4 regions of the Paenibacillus sp. sgz302148 genome follow, and region 2 is predicted to be linked to each of the others. Evidence: riboswitches for the same ligand, from Rfam matches in the RefSeq annotation. Region 2 holds a riboswitch; each other region holds the start of a gene.
The links. A riboswitch is a leader RNA that binds a small molecule or an ion and turns the genes downstream of it on or off. The one in region 2 is predicted to bind cyclic di-AMP.
Positions count from the first base shown of each region.

Region 1: it holds a riboswitch for cyclic di-AMP, as region 2 does, so the genes downstream of both, AC0LWM_RS27935 (resuscitation-promoting factor) here and AC0LWM_RS04870 (3D domain-containing protein) in region 2, are expected to answer to the same signal.
Region 3: it holds a riboswitch for cyclic di-AMP, as region 2 does, so the genes downstream of both, AC0LWM_RS31350 (C40 family peptidase) here and AC0LWM_RS04870 (3D domain-containing protein) in region 2, are expected to answer to the same signal.
Region 4: it holds a riboswitch for cyclic di-AMP, as region 2 does, so the genes downstream of both, AC0LWM_RS08930 (hypothetical protein) here and AC0LWM_RS04870 (3D domain-containing protein) in region 2, are expected to answer to the same signal.

Region 1 is NZ_JBVYOJ010000025.1:11,349-16,395, reverse strand. Features, by position in the region: gene yabG (sporulation peptidase YabG) at 1-568, opposite strand, end outside; gene rsmA (16S rRNA (adenine(1518)-N(6)/adenine(1519)-N(6))-dimethyltransferase RsmA) at 637-1,512, opposite strand; gene rnmV (ribonuclease M5) at 1,513-2,058, opposite strand; gene AC0LWM_RS27935 (resuscitation-promoting factor) at 2,205-3,350, opposite strand; cyclic di-AMP (ydaO/yuaA leader) riboswitch at 3,618-3,821, opposite strand; gene AC0LWM_RS27930 (TatD family hydrolase) at 3,997-4,770, opposite strand; gene AC0LWM_RS27925 (HD domain-containing protein) at 4,782-5,047, opposite strand, start outside.
Region 2 is NZ_JBVYOJ010000002.1:271,326-276,372, reverse strand. Features, by position in the region: gene AC0LWM_RS04880 (sigma-54 interaction domain-containing protein) at 1-44, opposite strand, end outside; gene AC0LWM_RS04875 (polysaccharide deacetylase family protein) at 150-1,271, shown strand; gene AC0LWM_RS04870 (3D domain-containing protein) at 1,359-2,024, opposite strand; cyclic di-AMP (ydaO/yuaA leader) riboswitch at 2,033-2,205, opposite strand; gene AC0LWM_RS04865 (DeoR/GlpR family DNA-binding transcription regulator) at 2,524-3,309, opposite strand; gene tnpB (IS200/IS605 family element RNA-guided endonuclease TnpB) at 3,652-4,758, shown strand; gene phnW (2-aminoethylphosphonate--pyruvate transaminase) at 4,952-5,047, opposite strand, start outside.
Region 3 is NZ_JBVYOJ010000037.1:1,032-6,078, forward strand. Features, by position in the region: gene AC0LWM_RS31340 (FMN-binding glutamate synthase family protein) at 1-623, opposite strand, end outside; gene AC0LWM_RS31345 (amidohydrolase) at 689-1,912, opposite strand; gene AC0LWM_RS31350 (C40 family peptidase) at 2,356-2,838, opposite strand; cyclic di-AMP (ydaO/yuaA leader) riboswitch at 2,840-2,972, opposite strand; gene AC0LWM_RS31355 (cupredoxin domain-containing protein) at 3,123-4,031, shown strand; gene uvrA (excinuclease ABC subunit UvrA) at 4,138-5,047, opposite strand, start outside.
Region 4 is NZ_JBVYOJ010000005.1:29,160-34,206, forward strand. Features, by position in the region: gene kdpA (potassium-transporting ATPase subunit KdpA) at 1-1,473, opposite strand, end outside; gene AC0LWM_RS08925 (potassium-transporting ATPase subunit F) at 1,499-1,576, opposite strand; gene AC0LWM_RS08930 (hypothetical protein) at 1,694-2,134, opposite strand; cyclic di-AMP (ydaO/yuaA leader) riboswitch at 2,265-2,449, opposite strand; cyclic di-AMP (ydaO/yuaA leader) riboswitch at 2,537-2,725, opposite strand; gene AC0LWM_RS08935 (RNA polymerase sigma factor) at 3,100-3,576, shown strand; gene AC0LWM_RS08940 (hypothetical protein) at 3,578-3,916, shown strand; gene AC0LWM_RS08945 (hypothetical protein) at 3,919-4,167, shown strand; gene AC0LWM_RS08950 (hypothetical protein) at 4,199-4,561, opposite strand; gene mqnC (cyclic dehypoxanthinyl futalosine synthase) at 4,777-5,047, opposite strand, start outside.

The DNA of each region.
Region 1 (5,047 bases), on a different contig from region 2:
TAACCCTTACCGCATTCACGAAATTTTGCGAATTTTTGTAGCTGTTCAAGCTGTATATGTCGCCCCCGCGGCGGCTTTTCAGCAATCCGTCATGTCCGGTGATAACGACGATGTCCGGCTTCGACTGGGGCAGCAGACGATACAGCAGATCGGCCATGCGGGACTCCGAAACGAAGTAGCCCTCGGCAGGCACGCCCAGCTGTTCATACATCGCAATGCTTTTGTGCAAATAGGACTGATCGCCGTCAAGGTGCAGCACCTTGCCCGGCATGTCGAAATAAGACGTATTTTCCCTTATGCGAGAACCGTACGAAGCTCCTGATTTCTGCCGCTGCTGCTTGCGCTGCTCATCCATCCAAAGCATCGATTCGCGCATTTTCGCCCCTGCCCGCGACCGCGCTTCGAACTTCTCCGGTTCGGTTACGGTTACGAGATCGTCGACGTAAGAGTCGGCGAGCAATCGGAATTCCGTTCCTTTTAATATCGCATATTCGCGATAAAATGTTTCAATGCGAAACAGGACATCTCCGCCATATGAACGGCGAACGACCAGGTCTCCTTGCCTCATAAGCCAAATCACCTCTACGTCTATCGTATGGGCAGACGCGGCAATTGGTGCCACCTGAGCCGGCCAGATTATTCCTGCATCGCGTTGCTCAGGCGGGCGAACTCCTCCAGGCTGAGCGTTTCTCCGCGCCGGGTCGGATCGATGCCGCAGCGTGCCAGAACAGCCTCCATCTGCCCTCTCGTCTCCTTGGTGTAGAAACGAGTCAGCAAATTGTTGGCGAGCGTCTTGCGCCGCTGGGCGAAGCTTGCCTGCACCACGTCGAAGAAATGCTTCGCATCCTTGACGTCCACTGCCGGCTTCGATCGCACTTTCAGCCGGATGACCGCCGAATCAACGTTCGGCTGCGGCACGAACACCGTCTGCGGCACGATGCAGACGAGCTCCGGCTCGCAATAGAACTGAACGGCTACGCTTAAGCTGCCGTAATCTTTGCCGCCCGGCTTCGCCGCCATCCGCTCCGCGACTTCCTTCTGGATCATGACGACGATATTCTCGAGCGGCAGCCGCTCCTCCAGCAGTTTCATGATAATCGGGGTCGTCACGTAATACGGCAAATTGGCGACAACGCTGACGGCCTCTACGCCGTTCAGATGCTGCGCGACAACCTCGTGCAGGTTCAGCTTGAGCACGTCGCCGTGGACAACCTTCACGTTGGCGTAGGGCGCAAGCGTGTCCTCCAGAATCGGGATGAGCCGCTGGTCGATTTCGATGGCTGCGACTTTGCCCGCTTCCTTCGCGAGCTGCTGCGTCAGCGCCCCGATGCCCGGACCGATCTCAAGCGCGCCGCGCGTAGCATCCAGCTGCGCCGCATCGACGATTTTGCCGAGGATGTTCTGGTCGATCAGAAAGTTCTGGCCTAAGCTTTTTTTCAACGTGAATCCGTATTTGTTAATAATCTCTTTGGTCCGCCTCGGCGAGGCGATATCCTGTTCGATGTTCGTCATCTATGACCCTCTTTTGTCCAATTGTTGCAGCGCCGCTTGAAACTCCTCGCGGCTAATTTGAAACATGCTGCACCGTTTATAAAATTGTTTGCCGTTGCATACGCCAATCCCAAGCAGCTTGCCCATCTCCAGCCGTCTGCGCGCCGCGTCGGCATGTACGATGAGTCCCGCTTCGATCAGGTCCTCCATCGTGATCTGCGACTCGCTCCCGGCGTATTCGCTGCGCACATTGGCAAGTGCCTTCCGGATCGTCTCAGGGCTCGCGTTCTCGACGCCGATGTCGCCTTTCCACTCCGCGTCCTCCGCATTGATGAAAGCATGCTTGCAGCCCGGTACGCGCGCCGCCACGATTTTACGAATCCGCTCCCCCGCATGATCGGGGTCGGTGAAGATAATGACGCCGCGTCTCGCATGCGCAAGCTCCACCCTGCGGAGGACGTCCTCTCCGATGGCCGAGCCACCGGTCTCGATCGTTTCGGCCTCTACGGCCCTCAGAATCGCCGTTGTATCGTCTTTGCCCTCAACGACAATAATTTCTTTAATCATTCCGCCATTCGTCCTCCAGACCCCATGGATACATGATGTGAGTGGTAATGTTAAAACTTACGCCTCACAGCAAAAAAGAAGAGGATGTACTCCTCTTCTTAGCATGCCACATTTTGCAATTGAATGCCAGCTGCCCAAGCTGAAGCTTAATTCGCCGACGGCTTATTCGGCCCGATAATATAAACGGTGTAGCCTCGCTTAAGCCCAAAACGGTCGACGTAATCCTCGCTATCGAAATAGACGTCGATTTTCTTCCCTTTGACGGCACCGCCGGTATCTTCCGCCCGCCGGAAGCCGATCCCTTCGATGTATACCCACCAGCCCATCGGAATGACCTTCGGATCAACCGCAATCGTACGGCCTTCGGTTACCCGCGTGCCGGATGCGGTCACGCCATAACCGTGATCGCCCTTCTTCTTGCCGGTCGATTCTTCGCCGGCCGAATAAGCGGTTAACGTGACGTTCTTAAGCACTTGCTTCGCATCAAACGTGACGCCCTTCTTCGACAACGTCTCCACTGCGGGAGAATGTTTGGATAATACCGCCACCTTCGGCATCTGCTTCGTGCCGACGGCGATAATGGTATTCACAGATGGCGCCTGCACAAGCTTGTTTACGACTTTCGCCGATACGAGCTTGCCGTCTTCGTACACTTTCTCCACCTTGCTGACGACAAGACCGGATTTGCCGTTCTGAACGACCTTCTCCTTGCCTTTGAGCAGCGTCGGATCCGCCTTCTTCACGATCTGGAACGGAACGGTCTGTTTGCGGTCTTCGAACGTTTTCTTCACTCTGACGACCGTGACCTTGCCTCCCGAAGCGATCGCCTGGTCCAGCGATGGCATTACTTTGTCTTGCTTGCCTATAGAAATATTCGACTTCTCTATGGCGTTTCGAACTGTCTTTTCTGTCGTGTATACCGTTTTGGTCTGCCCGTCAGCAGTCACTTGAACCGGAATCGCATGATCGATCACGACGCGATCCCCGTCCTTGATCGACGACGTTACCGGCAAAGAAATCCGGTCGTGCTCGCCGATCGAAATGGCTTGTTCATCCAGTAGGCGTTGCAGGACCCATTGCTTTGTTTCCACAACGGTTTCTCGTCCATTCACAACTACGGATACGCTCTTGGTAGCCGTACCGTACAACAACACCAAAAACATGAAAGTCATAGCGAATGAGATTACAGCGGTAAGTAGGATCAGACGCAAGTTTTCATGCTTCCATCGCAATGCGAAAGACATGCTGGATGATCGGTTCCCATGGGTGTCCTCAAACTGAAAATCGCCCACTTCTTCGGTCCTCCTTCATAGCCCCGCCGCCCGAGTGTAACATGAGTTCATCCTGACGCGACTATCGTTTTTTACTCCCAGATCCGCAGTTCGATCCGATCGAAGCTGCTAATCCGGTGTGCAAGCTGGTACAGTCCACCTCCCATGCTTAACTGTATGAACCCCGCTTGTTCGATATTCAAAATAAAAGAAGCCGGCGATAAGAGGATACTCTTTCGCGGCTTCCGGTGACGTCAAAAACACATAGGAAGGTTGGCAGCACGAAATTTCCTCTCCCTGGCACGCTTACGAGGTTAGCTGACGGATTCGGACGTGAGAGTCGCCCTATTCGCAACGCAATCACATTCGGCATATGGCCAAAAATGATCGCTTGCAAAATTCACCCCTAATGAATGCACACGGCGTACTATCGGATAAGCAGCCGTACGTGGTTCCCCCGTTCTCCTACTGGAGACTCAGCGATACTGGAAATTGCAAACAATATTAACGTTCTGAAAAGAATGATAACCTGATTCCACCATCGGTGTAAAGAACGGCAAAAAACCGTTTTTCGGTAAAATTGATGAAAAAGCAGCGAAATTTCGTGAATTTTTGAAACAAAAGCATTAATTATTTCGTCATATTTAAGAAGATCTCTGTATTTCTTTCATTTTTGTGAAAATGTAAATATTTGGGCGGCGTTTTCGCTCGTTATTTTCGCGATTTCTTGGAGAGAAATTCCTTTTATTTCCGCTGCCATCTCCGCCACTAGTCTCACATGAGCACTCTCGTTTCGCTTTCCACGAAATGGGTGAGGAGTTAAATAAGGGCTATCTGTCTCGACCAATAGACGGTCCAGAGGCACCTTCGAGAGCACATCTTTCGGTTGAACCGCATTCTTGAACGTGATCGGTCCCCCGAACGAAATATAAAAACCCATATCGAGACATTGCTTGGCCGTTTCCCAGCTCCCCGAGAAGCTGTGCATGACCCCGCCGACCTCTCCGGCCTTCTCTTCCTTCAACAACCTCAGAATATCCTCATGCGCATCCCGATTATGAATGACAATCGGCATGTTCAGCTTGCGAGCGAGCCTGATTTGCTCCCGAAATACGCGATGCTGCACGTCCCGCGGCGACGTGTCCCAATAATAATCTAGCCCGATCTCACCGATCGCCACCACCTTCGGGTGTTTCGCTAGCGATTCGATCCATTCCAAATCGCCCGGTTCCATAGTGATCGCATCTTGGGGATGCCATCCAACGACGGCGTAGATGAAATCGTAGGTTTCGGCAAGCTTCATCGTCGTCGGGATCGTTTCGCGGTTGAATCCGATATTGATTAATTTGGTTACGCCCTGCTCCAGCGCGCGCGCGATTACTTCCTCGCGATCATCGTCGAACTTGGGCGAATCCAAATGCGTATGCGTGTCGATTAACATGATTGTCCTCCTCATTCTATGTCGAAAAATTTCCGGACTTCCGGCTTCAAATTTTGTCTTTCTTCATATAACATGTCCGCAGGATAATAGAAGTGATGTTTCCCCATATGGATGCCGCTGATCGAGCGGACGATCTCCGATTTTCGCGAGATTTCGGTCAACTTGTCGCGATCGCCGAGCAGTAAAATCGGCGGTTTCTCCTCAGCTTCCCCAGGCCGATAAACATCATACGGAAGATCGGAAGGAAAATCAATCTCGAAGTAATAATCGGGATCGA
Region 2 (5,047 bases):
ACGATAAAAGACCGATCGATCGGCGGCAGTTGCATCTGACCCATAATAGCCGTCCTTCCTTGACATGCATCGTTAATTCGAGTGTACCACAATTGGACTGCGCATAAAACAGCGCCGAACAAGCACACTAGAACGGAGGGGGGATTGCCATGAACGCTGCCGCCAAGCTGAATCTTACAATCGTCATTGCAGCATTGGTATGTACCGCCTGCGGCGGATCCAGCGACCGTTCGAACAGCATGAAGCCGTCGCATTCGGAAACGAAAGAACCGTTATCGTCCCTGGACGAGTTGAATCATAAGCTGAACCATGCGGCATCGAACATGCATTCCCAGTCGCGACGCTCGGCGGAGCCGGAATTTCGGCCTCCGCGTTTTCGGCTGCAAGCAAGGGCGGGTAACAAGGAGGAATCGAAGACATCCACTTCCGGTTCGGGCACAACCGGCCGACGGAAGGCTTCTGATGGCGTGCTGAACGTACCGAAGCTGCAATTACAGCCGCCGTCCGGTTCATCGTCCAAGCCGTCTGCGAAAGCGAAATCAAAACCGGACATCAAACCAAAACCGAAGAAACGATCGTTGCCGGTACATCAATTGCAGATGTCGCAACGCCGCCTGTCGTTGTCCGAGTTGAGGGTTAAATATTCGGGCTTCTTCAAGGTGCACGGGGCTTCCAATCTAAAACGCGTTGCCCTCACGTTCGACGATGGGCCGGATTCCGTGTATACTCCGCAAATCTTGGATATTTTGAAGAAGCATCGCGTCAAGGCAACCTTTTTCCTGCTCGGTTCCCGGGCGCAAGAGAATCCGAACGTCGTGCGGCGCATCGTGAATGAAGGGCATGTCATCGGCAACCATTCGTTCAATCATCCGCTTTTTACAAAAATATCGGTGCCTAACTTCGAGCAGCAAATCGAGCGCACTCAGCATGTGCTATCCAGCCTTATCGGCTATAAACCAAAGTTGGTTCGCCCACCCTATGGGGAAATTACGGAGCCGCAGCTGCGATGGATGAAGCGGAACCATTTTGTCGTCGTGAACTGGGATATCGATTCGTTGGATTGGAAAGAGCTGAACATGCAGCAGGTAACGGATAACGTAATCCCGTACATTCACCCTGGTGCAATTATCCTGCAACATTCGGCCGGGGGAAATCGTCAAAATTTATCAGGAACGGTAAAAGCGCTGCCCCGTATTATTCAGAAGCTGAAAGACGACGGATACCGGATCGTCACCGTCCCTCAATTGCTGCATATTCCGCCGAGCCAATAACGAGAAACACCGACTTTTGCGTTGAATCAAATAGAAAACAGCCGCTAAGCAAATGCTTAACGGCTGTCCTAACGGAATTAAGTATGATTACTTTAAAATGTACACTTTAACGTCTTGAAAGCCAAACATGTTGACCTTGCTTTTCGAACCGGGAATAAAGATGTCGATTCGCTTACCTTTGATCGCTCCGCCCGCATCGCTTGCGGTTGCAATCATGCCGCCTTTAGGCAGGCCAGCGAAGTCGTATCCGGTAATAAACAGTTTCGTGCCGAAAGGAATGACCTTCGGATCAACGGCGATCGTACCCAGCTTCAGCGCATCCCCGAAATAATCGACGGCTCCATAACCGCCATTCTCCGACGGATCTGCGGAGTAAGCGGATGCAACGACGTCAAACGATTTTCTAAACTCGTACGCTTTGCCCGAAGGGGTAATGATCGTGTTATCATCCGCGGCGGATGCGATCTTGACAGGCTTGGACGATTCTTTGGCCGTAAAGGTTGGAGCTTTCGCCACACTGTTTTTGGTCGGCAATTGAATCGTTTGCCCCTCCTGAAGGTTTAGCGGGTCTACGCCTTTGTTCGCAGCAAGCACGCTGCTTAGCGGCAGCCCGTAAGCTTGGGAAATCGTCCAGAACGTATCGTCCTGTTTGATGCGATACTCCTCGGCAAATGCCGAAACCGAAAAGGTTGTTAGAGCGAAGGCCCCCAGAGCAATGCTGACTAGCGATTTCTTGATCGTTTTGATATTCATTTATGTGCTCCTTTTAAATAAATTGCCTACGAGGTTAGTTGTCGGGTTCGGGTTGAGGATACAACCCTGTGCGTTGCCGCGCTTCACCCCAAATGGCTTGTCTTTATGTAAACAAACCATGAAAAATCATCCCCCGCACCTTTATAATGGAATCTTATAAAAGTTTCGGCCTTTTAGTAGGCTAACATATCATTTCTATGAATTGAACCCCACAAATGTTTACAGTGGAAATGTATGTAAATGAAAAATGATAGATGCAGTGACTGGAATGAAAGGGCTTACGAATGGTAATAAACGCTCAATTGCTTGAGGGGAAAGGCGTTTGAGGCCGGACCATGAGGGAATCTGAAGGGCGTGTTACTAGGCTTGTAAGACTCGCATTCTGGCAAACATTACATATTGAATTTAAGGTAAAATTGTAACTGAAAATAAAGCGTAAAAAGGCGCACAGGCCGTAAGTACGGCTTGTACGCCTTTCATTGTGCGCGTTAGAAGCTGCTTATTCCGCAACCAACCAGCGCACGGACTTCGCTTCGAGCTCGCGCTCCCATTCTTTTGGTGCCGCCGTATCGCAGATGATCGTATCGATATCCTTCAGGTCGGCGATTTTGTAGAATGTGTTCACGCCGATTTTGGAATGATCGGTCAGCGCGATCGTTTCCGAGGAGTTCTCGATGAACTTGCGGACGATCATCGCCCGGTCCGTATCGTAACAGGTCATCCCTTTGCCTAGCATCATACCGTCGATCGAGATAAACGCTTTGTCCGCCGAAAAATGCTCGATCATATTTTCCGCTAGCGCGCCGGACGTCCGGTAATGCTTGGGATTGACCTTGCCGCCGATGAAAAACACTTCGCCGTTGAAGCTGCCCTGATTTTGCATGTCGATCAGCAGGTTCAGCGCATTGATGGAGACGGTGATGATCTTCAAGTTCTGCACATGGCCGATAAAATGAAGCAGCTGTACGGGGGTTGTCCCGTCGTCGATGATGATCACGTCGTTCGGCTGCACGAGAGAAGCCGCGGTTCGTCCGATTCTGCGCTTCTCCTCGATGTGCATGATTTCGCGTTTCATATGAGGCGGCTCTTCGCGCTCCGTCTTGATGCTGATCGCGCCGCCGTATACTTTCTTCAGCTTGTTTTCCTCTTCCAGCTCCTCCAAATATCTGCGTACCGTTTCGGAAGAAACTTGAAGCTGCTCAACGAGCTCGTTCGTTTTCACTTTGCCGTGCAAATGGAGCTGTTGAAGGATGAGTTCTTTCCGCTCTTCGCCGACCAATGACATACATGCAGCCTCCTTGTCGGTCTATCAATCTGTGAACGATTAACAACTTTTGCACACTCGTGACTTTAGTCGTGAGTTAGAAAGCTTCGGATAGGGGTGTTAGTTGATTTCTGACCACGCTATCTATCCAATTCATGTGTAATTCAATAATAAATTTATATCATCAATGTCATTAAAAGTATATGAAAACTCTTTTTATACGAACATAAGTTTGGTATAATGGAATCAGTCAAGCGTTTGCACGATGCGTTTGGAGTATTATCTGGTACCCTCTTATTTTGTAGCGACTGTAAGCGAACATACAGAAGAACAAAACAGAATCAGTAAATGGGGTGAGCAGGATTGCTAGTAAACAAAGCTTTCAAGTTCCGCATTTACCCGACACCTGAACAGTCAACGCTAATAATTAAGACGATCGGATGCAGCCGATTTGTGTTCAATCGCTTTCTCGCGCTATGGAACGACACCTTCAGAGAAACAGGAAAAGGATTAAGCTACGGTTCGTGTTCAGCACAGCTAACCAAGCTAAAACAAAAGCTGGAATGGCTCAAGGAACCCGATAAATTTGCTTTGCAAAATGCACTGCGAAATTTGAGCGATGCATACAGCCGTTTTTTCAAAAAACAAAACGATGCCCCCAAATTCAAAAGCAAAAAGAATCCTGTCCAGTCGTACCAGACAAACTTCAGCAATGGAAATATAGCCGTTATCGGCAACCAAATCAAGCTGCCGAAACTTGGACTCGTGAAGTTTGCCAAAAGTCGTGAAGTCGAGGGACGTATTATTAATGCCAGCATTCGCCGCAGTGCATCCGGTAAATATTTTGTATCTATCCTTACGGAGGTAGAAACTCAGGAATTGCCAAAGACCGGCAAAGAAATTGGAATCGACATGGGCTTAACGCACTTTGCTACGTTGTCTGATAGAACGAAGCCCATCCGAAACCCGAAATTTTTTCGCACGTTAGAGAAAAAGCTGGCCAAAGCACAGCGGCGACTGTCCAGAAGGAAAAAAGGCGGCAGAAACTACCATAAAGCTAAAGTAGCTGTTGCACGTATCCACGAGAAAATCTATCACAGAAGAAAAGATTACTTGGATAAGATCTCAACGCAGATTGTCAAAAACCACGACATGATTGTGATTGAGGACTTGCAGGTCGTGAATATGCTCAGAAACTGTAAACTGTCCAAAGCGATCAGCGAAGTATCCTGGTCCCTATTTCGCTCGATGCTAGAGTATAAAGCGAAATGGTATGGCCGCATGATTGTTACGGTGGGCAAAGCGTTCCCATCTTCGCAATTATGCTCCTGCTGTGGCTTCAAGAACAAAGACGTGAAAGACCTAAATTTGCGTGAATGGGACTGCCCTGAATGTGGAGCGCATCACGACAGAGATTATAACGCCAGTCTAAACATACTTGCCGAAGGTAAAAAGCTCCTTACTGTGTAATCCTTACACGAACTGTCGGGACGACAGGGTTAGCTTGGTAAACTTCTCTTCAGTAGAAGAGACTACCCAAGAATCTCGTGCTTTAGTCACGGGAGGTCCAATATACAGAATTTGGTGGATGGGTTCAACCGAATTCCGACAAACCTAAACACTATTCATGATAAGGCGTAAGCGTCATTATCGCAACAATCGCCTACCAGAAGCGGGCCGTGCCTACTGCTTCGAGCAGCCTCTCGATATCGTCCGCATGGACGTCGCCGATATTGCCGATGCGGAATGTGTTCGCCGA
Region 3 (5,047 bases), on a different contig from region 2:
TCGATGGCATCGGCTTGCCTCAGAATTTCCGGAGTTTTCGACCAATATCCCGTATTGTATTGCAAAATCAAATATTTGGCATTCGCCCTTTCTTCCGGCAAAAATCCGCCTTCCCCCGTATTGGTCGATGTTCCTACGGCCGCCGTTCCTCTCGCTATCGCGATTTTTACCTTTTCGCTTACTCCGATGCCGTACCCCATCGCCGCCGCCATCAAAGGAATCGACAAGGTCAAAGGTTTTTTCGCTTTGGGGCCGATCGTAACGGTGACGTCGATCTCCACGTCTTCATGAGAAGGAAAAGTTGCAAGCTGGGCAGGCGAAAAAACCAGTCCGTCGAAATGCAAATATTTTTTGTGGCTGCCAAACGGTCTTTCGATAATCGAGCCTGATGAAGCACGCAAGCTGTTTTCGACGGTTTTGATCGGGCTTACTCGGGTTAATGCCGTGACGATTTCCCAAATATTCGACGCATAGCGCTCGTTCATGAGCTGTTTTGTAAAACGGCCAATACCCCATTTGATCAGAGGCCTGGAAACCTTAAACATGAATATCCACGTAAACAAAAAGGCAGCGACAGCCCCGGCGAAAGACTCCAGAATCATCATGATCCATCGGTTTTCCATGTGATGTACCTCGTTTCATGAAATCCCGCCTATTATTCCCTCGAATGGTCGATTGCATCCTTGACCTACTCCAACGAGCCGGCAACGATATTTCCTTTATACATGGTGGCGATGCGTGTTGATCTTCTTGCGATCGTTTCTGCGGAACAAGTCGCGTCAACAAACACAATGCTTGCTTCATCGCCGGGTTTAGGCCAAACCCGCCGTCCTTCTTCATCAAGCGGCGTCTTGCCCCCAGTAATAAACCCAAGCGTTCGCGCCAAGGAGCGTTCATCTACCCATCTCGAAATTTCCCCCAGCCGCCCTGCTCGCTCTAATATGTCTCCATTGCCATACGGAGACCATACATCGAACACATTATCGCACCCGACGGCGACGGATACGCCATGATCGTGCAATAAGCGAACAGGCGGGAATTTGCGGGCAAGCGGCACGCTAGTAATAATGGTGATCCCGGCCTCCGCCAGCATATCGGCCATTTCGGCGGCTTGATCGGACGGAATATCCCCCAGGCTGAATGCATGGCTGACGGCGACTTTTCCTTGAAGACTAGCTTCCCGGGTAAGCTCGGCTAATCGCTTGATGGTAGCAATTCCGACTTGATCGGCATCATGCAGGTGTAAATCGACGCCGGCATTCCCTTCCACGGCAATCTCCATCATTTGCTGCAGCGATCTTTCCATATCCCCATCGACGGTAGCCGGATCTACGCCTCCGACAATGGTCGCCCCTCTGCGAACCGCTTCCCTTGTCAAATCGCCCGCTTCCGATCGCAATAACCCATGCTGCGGGAAAGCGACAATTTCATAGGACAGCTTCCCTTCAAACAGCTGCTGCGCTTGTTGGACCTCTTCCAGATTGGCAAGTCCGACTTCCGGATAAATATCGACATGCGTGCGAATATGAGTAGCTCCAGCCCGCAAAGAGGCTTCCAAATAGTTGACTGCACGTTCGTGAGTCGAAGTAGGTAAATTCGGGAGCACTTCTTTTTCTTCCGCGAGACGTTCGAATATCGAACTCACCGGCGTGACGGCTCTCCAGCGGTCGCCGAGTAAAGTTTTGTCCAAGTGGCAATGTTTTTCGATGAAAGAAGGAAGCACTAAATATTGTTTGGCATCCTTCTTCGGCAACCTGCCATCAACAGGCTGATCCGCAGATACGATTTTTTTAATCACTCCGTCCTCTATGAGCAAATGGAACAATTCCGTATCCGTTCCTGCTATCACTCCATCTCTCTTGCGGTATCCTGTCTCCAAGCGGGCATTTGTAAGCCAATACGTCGAGTTCATCTTAACACGTCCTTTCTGTCGTCATTCCCCATGCTAGCATGGAAATGATTATATGCAAAATATTTATAAAATTAGATAAGCATACGATCTGCATATACAAAGAAAGAGCCTCATTCCTGAGACTCGACATGCGCTTTATTCGCCCATTCACTACCGCGGGTTTTCAATCCTTGATCGTATTATGGCTTAGCTTTATTATATCCTGAGGCTTCGCAAACTTATATTTTGCCGGTATGCGCTCATGATCTTTACATCCCCACAATGCCAAACCAAAATCAACGCCCGCATCTTTCGCATTCGATTTTACTTCATTGTTCCATGTTAATTTATGAAATCCATTTCAAGTCAACCATCATCATCCGTCAAAAGTACGGAGCAAGAAGAAGAGCCGGTATTAGACAATATCTAATAACCGGCTCTTCTTGGCTGATATGGACTCAGCCCTACTTTTCGTGTTCATCGCTGATCATTGCCGCATAATCTTCGCCCTGAACAACCCTTCTTGCTGTAACATACCGTTTGGAGTAATATGTATCGCTAAGCTTGCTGATGCTGACGCCCTTCGAACTTGAGGAATGCGCAAATTTCCCGTCCCCCAAATATACTCCCGCATGCGAGATTCCTTTGCCGTCCGTATTAAAAAATACAAGATCCCCGGCTTGAAGCTCATCCTTCGAAACTTCTATGCCAACGTCGGCTTGTGTTTTCGAAGTTCGCGGCAATTCCGTGTTGAATTGATTAAAAATATGCAAGATGAAGCCGGAGCAGTCAAAACCGGCCGTTGTCGTGCCGCCCCATTTGTACGGGGTGTTCAGCACTTCATTCACCGCGTGTTCCAGTTTCGAGTCGTCCGCAAAAACGGTTCCGGCTTGAACGGTGAACAGCATGGCAGTGCCTAGCAAAATCGTGAATACTTTTTTCTTCAACGGTGTCTCCTTCCTATGCCTGCGAGGTTAGCTGAGGGTTCGGTTGGAAGTTCCCTATGGCCACTCTGAATCGAGACCAATTCACCCGTTATGGTTCCCCCGCTCCCCTATCGGGGATTCGGCAAAATGATGTAATAAAATCTGCCAGTCTACAAAGTTCGACTTTTGTTGATTTTTTCCTGCCCATGTCACAAATTTGACGAATTTAAATCATGAACAAGCGATTCATATATTTGTAGGTCAAGCCATATTGTATTACTAATAGGGTGAGGGGGCATAGTACCATGGGAAGTGTAATATATAGCAGCTTGTACGGTATTCTTTCGGTGTGGATTACAGGCTTTATCATTGCTTTTCGTAAGCAGTTGCCCGTTATGGCCGGCATGATGGCTGCCATGACGATAGGAATGACAGTTGGATTGGGTCTAGGCGTTTTGTTTGCCTTATGGTTACCTGGCCTATTTTTTCAATCAACGGTTCTCAGCATGCTGATCGGGGGTGCAATCGGGGTCATAGCCGGGGCGCCTATTAGTATGATAGCCATATTAGACGGGTTATTATCGGGTATTATGGGAGGTATGATGGGCACGATGCTGATGGTGATGATGCCTCCTTCCTTCGCGGGGAATACGGTTAGAATCCTATCCATTCTTTGCGTCGGAGCTATTTTTTTGTTATTTCTCATGCTGCAGGGGGAAGTCACAAGCGATTTTCTGAAGCAAAAGTCAATTCTCTTTTCCAGGCCCATTTTTATGTTTTTGTTTATTTTGTTGTCTCTAATTTCCACAACATTCATTCCAATTCATCCAACTTCGGATCTTGGTCGGCCTTCTTCGCCTCCGGAGCAATCTACCGGGCAGTCTGGGCACGTTCACGATCATTCATCGAACCACTCTGATGCTTCGCATCATGTGGATGAAGAGCTTGTTGTTAAAGCTACGGAATATTCTTTTTCACCAACATCTATCCGCGCTGCGGTTGGCCAGAAAATCAAAATTACACTCGAAAATACAGGCCAAGCGGAGCATGACTTCGAAATCGTCGGGACAAACGTACATATTCACGCGGCACCCGGGGAGAAGAACAGCATGGCCGTTAGTTTCGACAAAGCAGGCTATTATCAAGTGATCTGCACTTTGCCGGGTCATAAGGAAGCCGGCATGACGGCATCCATCCAGGTTTCAAAGCCTTAACGAATGAGAAAATGAGACGGCTTCTCTTAGCCTACTGATGGCCGATATGAAAAAAAGCTTACCCCGACTCAGGGTAAGCTTTTTGATCCGCATCGTTCGATATCGACTAGCCAAGCGCTTCCCGCAAATACCTTCCCGTGTATGACTCCCTTACCTTCGCTACTTGCTCCGGCGTTCCTTCCGCAACGACCGTGCCGCCGCCTTCTCCGCCTTCAGGGCCGATGTCGATCATCCAATCGGATTCCCGAATGAGCTCCATATTATGCTCGACGACAATTACGGAATTGCCTGCGTCCACCAGCTTATCCAGAAGCAGCGTCAGTTGGCGCACATCGGCGGGATGCAAGCCGGTCGTTGGTTCGTCCAATAAATACAGCGTATGCTTCTTTGATTTTTTGCCGAGCTCCTTAGCTAATCTTAACCGTTGGCCCTCTCCGCCCGATAAGGTCCTCACCGATTGCCCCCAATGGAGGTAGCCTAAGCCGACCTCGCTTAGCAAACGGATCATATCCGCCAACTTGTCGTTTCCTTCGAATACGGCCAAGCTCTCCTGAACCGTCATATCCAGCAGATCGGAGATGGAATAGCCTTCATACTTGATGCTCAAAACCTCCTCCTGGAAACGGCGGCCTTTGCATGACGGGCATCGGACTTCGATATCCGGCAGAAAATGCATGTTCATCGTCAGCACGCCGAGTCCTTGACAGCTCTCGCAGCGGCCGCCCGGCGTATTGAAGGAGAAATGCTTGGACGTAAGCTTACGCCGCTTCGCTTCCGGCAAACTGGCAAACAAGTTTCGCATCGCGGTGAAGATGTCGGTATACGTCGCCACGTTCGACCGCTGCATCCGTCCGAGCGGCGATTGGTCGACCGTAATCCAGTTGCCGACATCCTCCGTGCCTTCGATCCCGCTGCAGCCTTCCGGCCGCAAGTTGTTATTCGCCCCTTCGGCCAGAAGGTCGAAGAGCAGCGTCGATTTACCGGACCCGGATACACCGGTGATCGACACAAGGCAT
Region 4 (5,047 bases), on a different contig from region 2:
GAACAGCATGACGAGTCCGGTCGAGATGTTCCAGAACGGCGTATTGTCGGCAAGTCCCTCGAAGCCGGAGCCGTTATTCGCAGCGGACGACGTATACTCGTACAACACTTGCGAGATGCCGTGGAAGCCCGGGTTCGTAATCGCGCCTTTTCCGAGATCGGTGAGAAACGCAATCGCGGTAGGTGCCAATATGATGAACGGATGCGCTAGAATCGCGATTGCAATTAGCTTCATTTCGCGCGCTTCGATTTTTCTGCCTAGAAATTCCGGCGTTCGCCCGACCATCAACCCGCACAAGAACACGGCCAGTATCGCGTACATCAGCATATTGACGAGTCCGACGCCTTTGCCGCCGAACACGCAGTTCAGCATCATCAAGGCAAGCGGCGTAATCTGACCGAGCGGCGTCAGCGTATCGTGCATATTGTTGACCGTACCGGTCGTTGCCGCCGTCGTCACCGTCGTGAACAAGGCCGACTGCGCGATACCGAAGCGGACTTCTTTGCCTTCCATGCTGCCTTGCGAAGCATCGACGCCAAGCGCATTAATGGCTGGATTGCCTTGGCTTTCCGAATAAAAGACAATCGACAGAAACAGGATGAACAACGTCATCATCGCTGAGAAAATCACCCAGCCTTGCTTTTTGTTACGGGCGAACAATCCGTACGTATACGGCAATGCCGCCGGCAGCGCCCACATCGACAGCATTTCGATGACGTTCGTTAACGCGTTCGGATTTTCAAACGGGTGCGAAGAGTTCGCTCCGAAAAATCCGCCGCCGTTCGTGCCTAAATGCTTGATTGATTCCAGCGAAGCAACCGGGCCCATCGCGATTTGCTGCACGGCCCCCTCAAGCGTTGTCGCCGTAACCGTAGGCTGCAGCGTCTGAGGCACCTGCAAGGCGACGAGCAGCAGCGTAATGACAACGGCGAACGGGAAAAAAATCCGCGTATGCGCCTTGATGAAATCTTCGAAGAAGTTGCCGATATGCTGCCCTTTGCTCGTAATGCCGCGCACGAACGCGATCGCCACCGAAAAGCCGGTCGCCGCCGAGGTGAACATCATCATCGTGATAACCGCCATTTGCGAGAAATAGCTAAGTCCTGATTCGCCGCTGTAATGCTGTAGGTTCGTGTTGGTCATAAAGCTGATGACCGTATTGAAAATCAGGGTCGGCTCCATGTTGTCGGTCCCGCTTGGGTTCAGCGGCAGACCTTTTTGCAGCCGCAATACAATATAACTGATCGCAACCAGCGCAATGTTGGTCAGAATAAAGCTTAACGCGTATTTTTTCCATGTCATCCCGGAGCGGTTGCGCAAGCCGACAGCTTTATATATCAGCTTCTCGACCGGCGCGAACAGCTTGTCGCTCCAATTCGATTCATTGGAAAAGACGCGATACACGTACGTCCCCAAAGGTTTGACAAGCAATAAAAGCAGCGCGATGACCGCGGCGATTTGTATCATTCCCATCTAAACTCTCCTCCGCATCTTTACATTAGAACTTCTCCGGATTCACTAGCGCATAAGCCAAATATACGAATACGAACAGCGCTGCGATCAGCACGACGATCATTTCGGCTCGCCTCCCGTCTCAACCACGCTGTCGCACCAACGGAGAAATCCGTAAAACAAGCCGAACGCGGCGGCTAGCGCCGAAATCATATATAAGTCCAACATTGAATATCAACTCCTACCCGTTCTCGGAGGATTGCAGCAGAAACGCAACCTCACCGGTTCTTGAATGCACGACGCAATCCGCGCCTAACCCCCGATAGATCATCCGCGGATTTGCCCCTTGCGTAATGACATAAATCGACTTGGACGTCCACGTCCGGCAAACCTGAATGAAACGGCAGCACAAATTCAGGCTTTGTTCGAAAATGTAAACATTGCCGACGGCCACCTCAGGCACGATCCAAGTCTGGTGATCCGCCGAATCGATGCAGATGACATGCTGTACGCCGAGGCCGGTCCAATAGCTTCTTGCCTCTTCGGTATTCGTCAAGACGGCATACGGAATTTTTTTATATTTCAAAAGCTTCACAAAATTTTCTCCCGCTTTGTTCGGTGCGTACACCAGCGTAAACTGCGGTTCCCCGTCGGATTCCTCCGGCTGATAGGTATTCTCCATTCCAATTCTCCTCCTTGTACTTTAAGGAGAAAGCAACAACAAAGAAGCCTGCGAGATGAGGAACTCTTCTCGCAGGCTTCCGGCATCATGCGATTCGTTATTCGAATCGCAGTTGGAAAGCACGACAATCGTTGCCTCTCCCTATACGCTTACGAGGTTAGCTGTCGGATTCGGACGTGGAAGTCGCCCTACCCCAAGGTCAACTTGTTTGACCTTAAGGATTCACCCCGTGGCTTCGGCCCGATGCTTATTCACATCGGCCCGCGGCCGTTGGTTCCCCCGCTCTCCTGCTCGGAGACTCAGCGATAAAGATGCATTATGATTCATCACATTTCGTTTTTGGACAATAAAAAACCACAGAGGCTTTAACCCCTGCGGTCGTTTACACGATCACGGTGTCACTCCTCTCTCCATCCACGCTTACGAGGTTAGCTGCCGGATTCGGGCGGTGAGAGTTCGCCCTACCCCAAGGTCATCTTGTTTGACCTTAAGGATTCACCCCATGCGACATCGCAATCCGCTCTCACACAGACGGCCATATCGCGGTTGGTTCCCCCGTTTTCCTGTTCGGAAACTCAGCGATCATTGAAGCAATTCGTTGAATTGGTAAATCATGAATTGAATCATACTCCTCGCTCTTGAAACTGTAAAGGCGGCTTTCAAGCGAAATGAGGCACGAATTGGAAACCTGCGAAGGAGTGGAGCGCTTACTTGACGGATAACCTTTTGTTTTCTTGGATTATCTCTGTCGTTCGGCGATTATCTCGAATCTTGCAGATCCAAGCTGCGAAAAGCAAGAAAAGAGCTCAAATCGTGTTCATAGTTGAGGAAATGGGAGGAAAGTATGATTTTAGTGCGTTTATTGAACTTCTGCTAGTCCAATAAAAATATTTTTCAAAAATCATCGGGCGATTCGAACTAATCTCGGTTTGATAACGACTATTGTAGTGAGGGGGTGGGGAAATGTGGAATTTGACGGAATCTACGAACAATTTGCAGATCGCGTCTATTCATATTTGAAATATAAGCTTCGTGACACGCATCTGATTGAAGATATTTTTCAAGACACCTTCTTATCTGTTTATACGAACCTGGACAAAGCGCCTCGCGTCAGATCCATGAAAGCTTGGATTTTAACAATCGCACACCATAAAATGGTCGATCGGCTTCGCAAGTCAAATATGGAAACAAGCAGTGAAATCGAGCTGGAGCAGGCACAGGCGCATGAGGCTTCCCCCGAACACCGGCTCATCTTGCGTGCTGATTTATCCGAAATGCTGAGTCGATTGGACGAAGTCTCCCGAACGATTATGTATTGTATTTACGTAGAATGTCTTACCTACCGGGAAGTTGCGCAGCTTACGGGATTATCGGAAGGGACTATCAAGAGCAAATGTTATTATGCAAAAAGAAAACTAATGAACTGGATGGAGGAGGGGTAGCATGGATCAGCGGGAACAAGAACTGCGGGAGCTTGCATTGCAATATGTTGCAGGCTGGTTGGATGCGGAGTCTAAAATGCAAGTGTTTGAATTGATCCGCCAAGATCCCCGGTTCAGACAATATTTGAAGGAAGAGCTGACATTGTTCCGGCAAATGCAGCAAATCTCCGCTTCGCTCCCTCCCGGTCAGAAGTCGGCGTGGCTCAAGCAAGTGAAGTCCAAAGCGACGGAGCTGGAGCAAACTGTGGATTCCCCGCTGGATTTGGTGAATTGGATCTTCAAGATGACAATGCCGAGCCTGGCATATCATACTTTAAATCAACTGATAAGGAGATGTTAGTTATGAGTAATATCCCTACAAAAGAAATCGGCGAACTGATGGAGGTCATGTCGGATAAAGTCCCCAAGCTAGTGAATGAGCTTATCAAATCGCTGTATTCAGAACAAGCAGGCGCTCAGATGGGGCTGGCCGTCGGCCAATTTTACAAAGGGCTTGTGGATGCGGGCATCCCTCCTGCAGATGCGCTGGAAATGGCCAAAGACTATATCGGAACGCTCAAGTCGGTAGCCTCCAGCTTTTCGAATCATTGATATGCGCTGGCTAGTTCTGCTATCAGGTATCCTAAAGGTTGTTGGGAAAGGGAGTCTGCTTGTTCCTGCGGTATTTTACCGAAGGCATCAAGGGATAAAGGCGTTCCGAAAAGCGTTGCGGCATGCCGGAATGAATACCGAACAAATCGAGCAATTGGTCGGTGTTTACAGAGAACAAGGGGACTTGTTGAATTATGTTCGCGGTAGGATTTCTTCTAAGTCGGGATAAGGACACATGTTTTCGACGTCCGACGACATCCATTCTTTGTCGTATGTGTTCAACAGCAGCAGCATCGACCGCATCAAGCCCTGTCAGATCATCATTGCATAACGAGCAATGGAAATCCTCTGAATTCGAGTAAAAAAGGAAATCCGTTGCAAAATGTGCAATCAAAATTGAATTCCCCCTCTTCAAATCACATGATTTGGAATTCCGATTGTACGAAATACAATCGAATGAACTTGTACCGGCACCATACTAGTATCCGTATAAAAAATGCAATGTTAGATCGACCACACGAAACTATGCGACGTAAAACTTGGGCTTTCCAACAAAAAACCTCCGCACCGCGAAAAAATTCGTGGAGCGGAGGTTGCTATTTATTACGATTAGTTCTGCATTACAAAATCTTTCTCCACGGTCGCGTTGTCGTCGAATACGCGCAGGATCTCGTAGCGCGTGTTGCGCTGCGCCGGGATTTTGCCCGCTTCGCGGATGATTTGCAGCGTCGAGCTGATGTTGACCTTATGCGTCGTGCCTGCCGCGGATACGACGTTCTCCTCGATCATCGTGCTGCCGAAATCGTTGCAGCCGTAGCTGAGCGTCAGCTTGCCGATCTCCGGCCCCATCGTCACCCATGACGATTGGAAGTTCGGAATG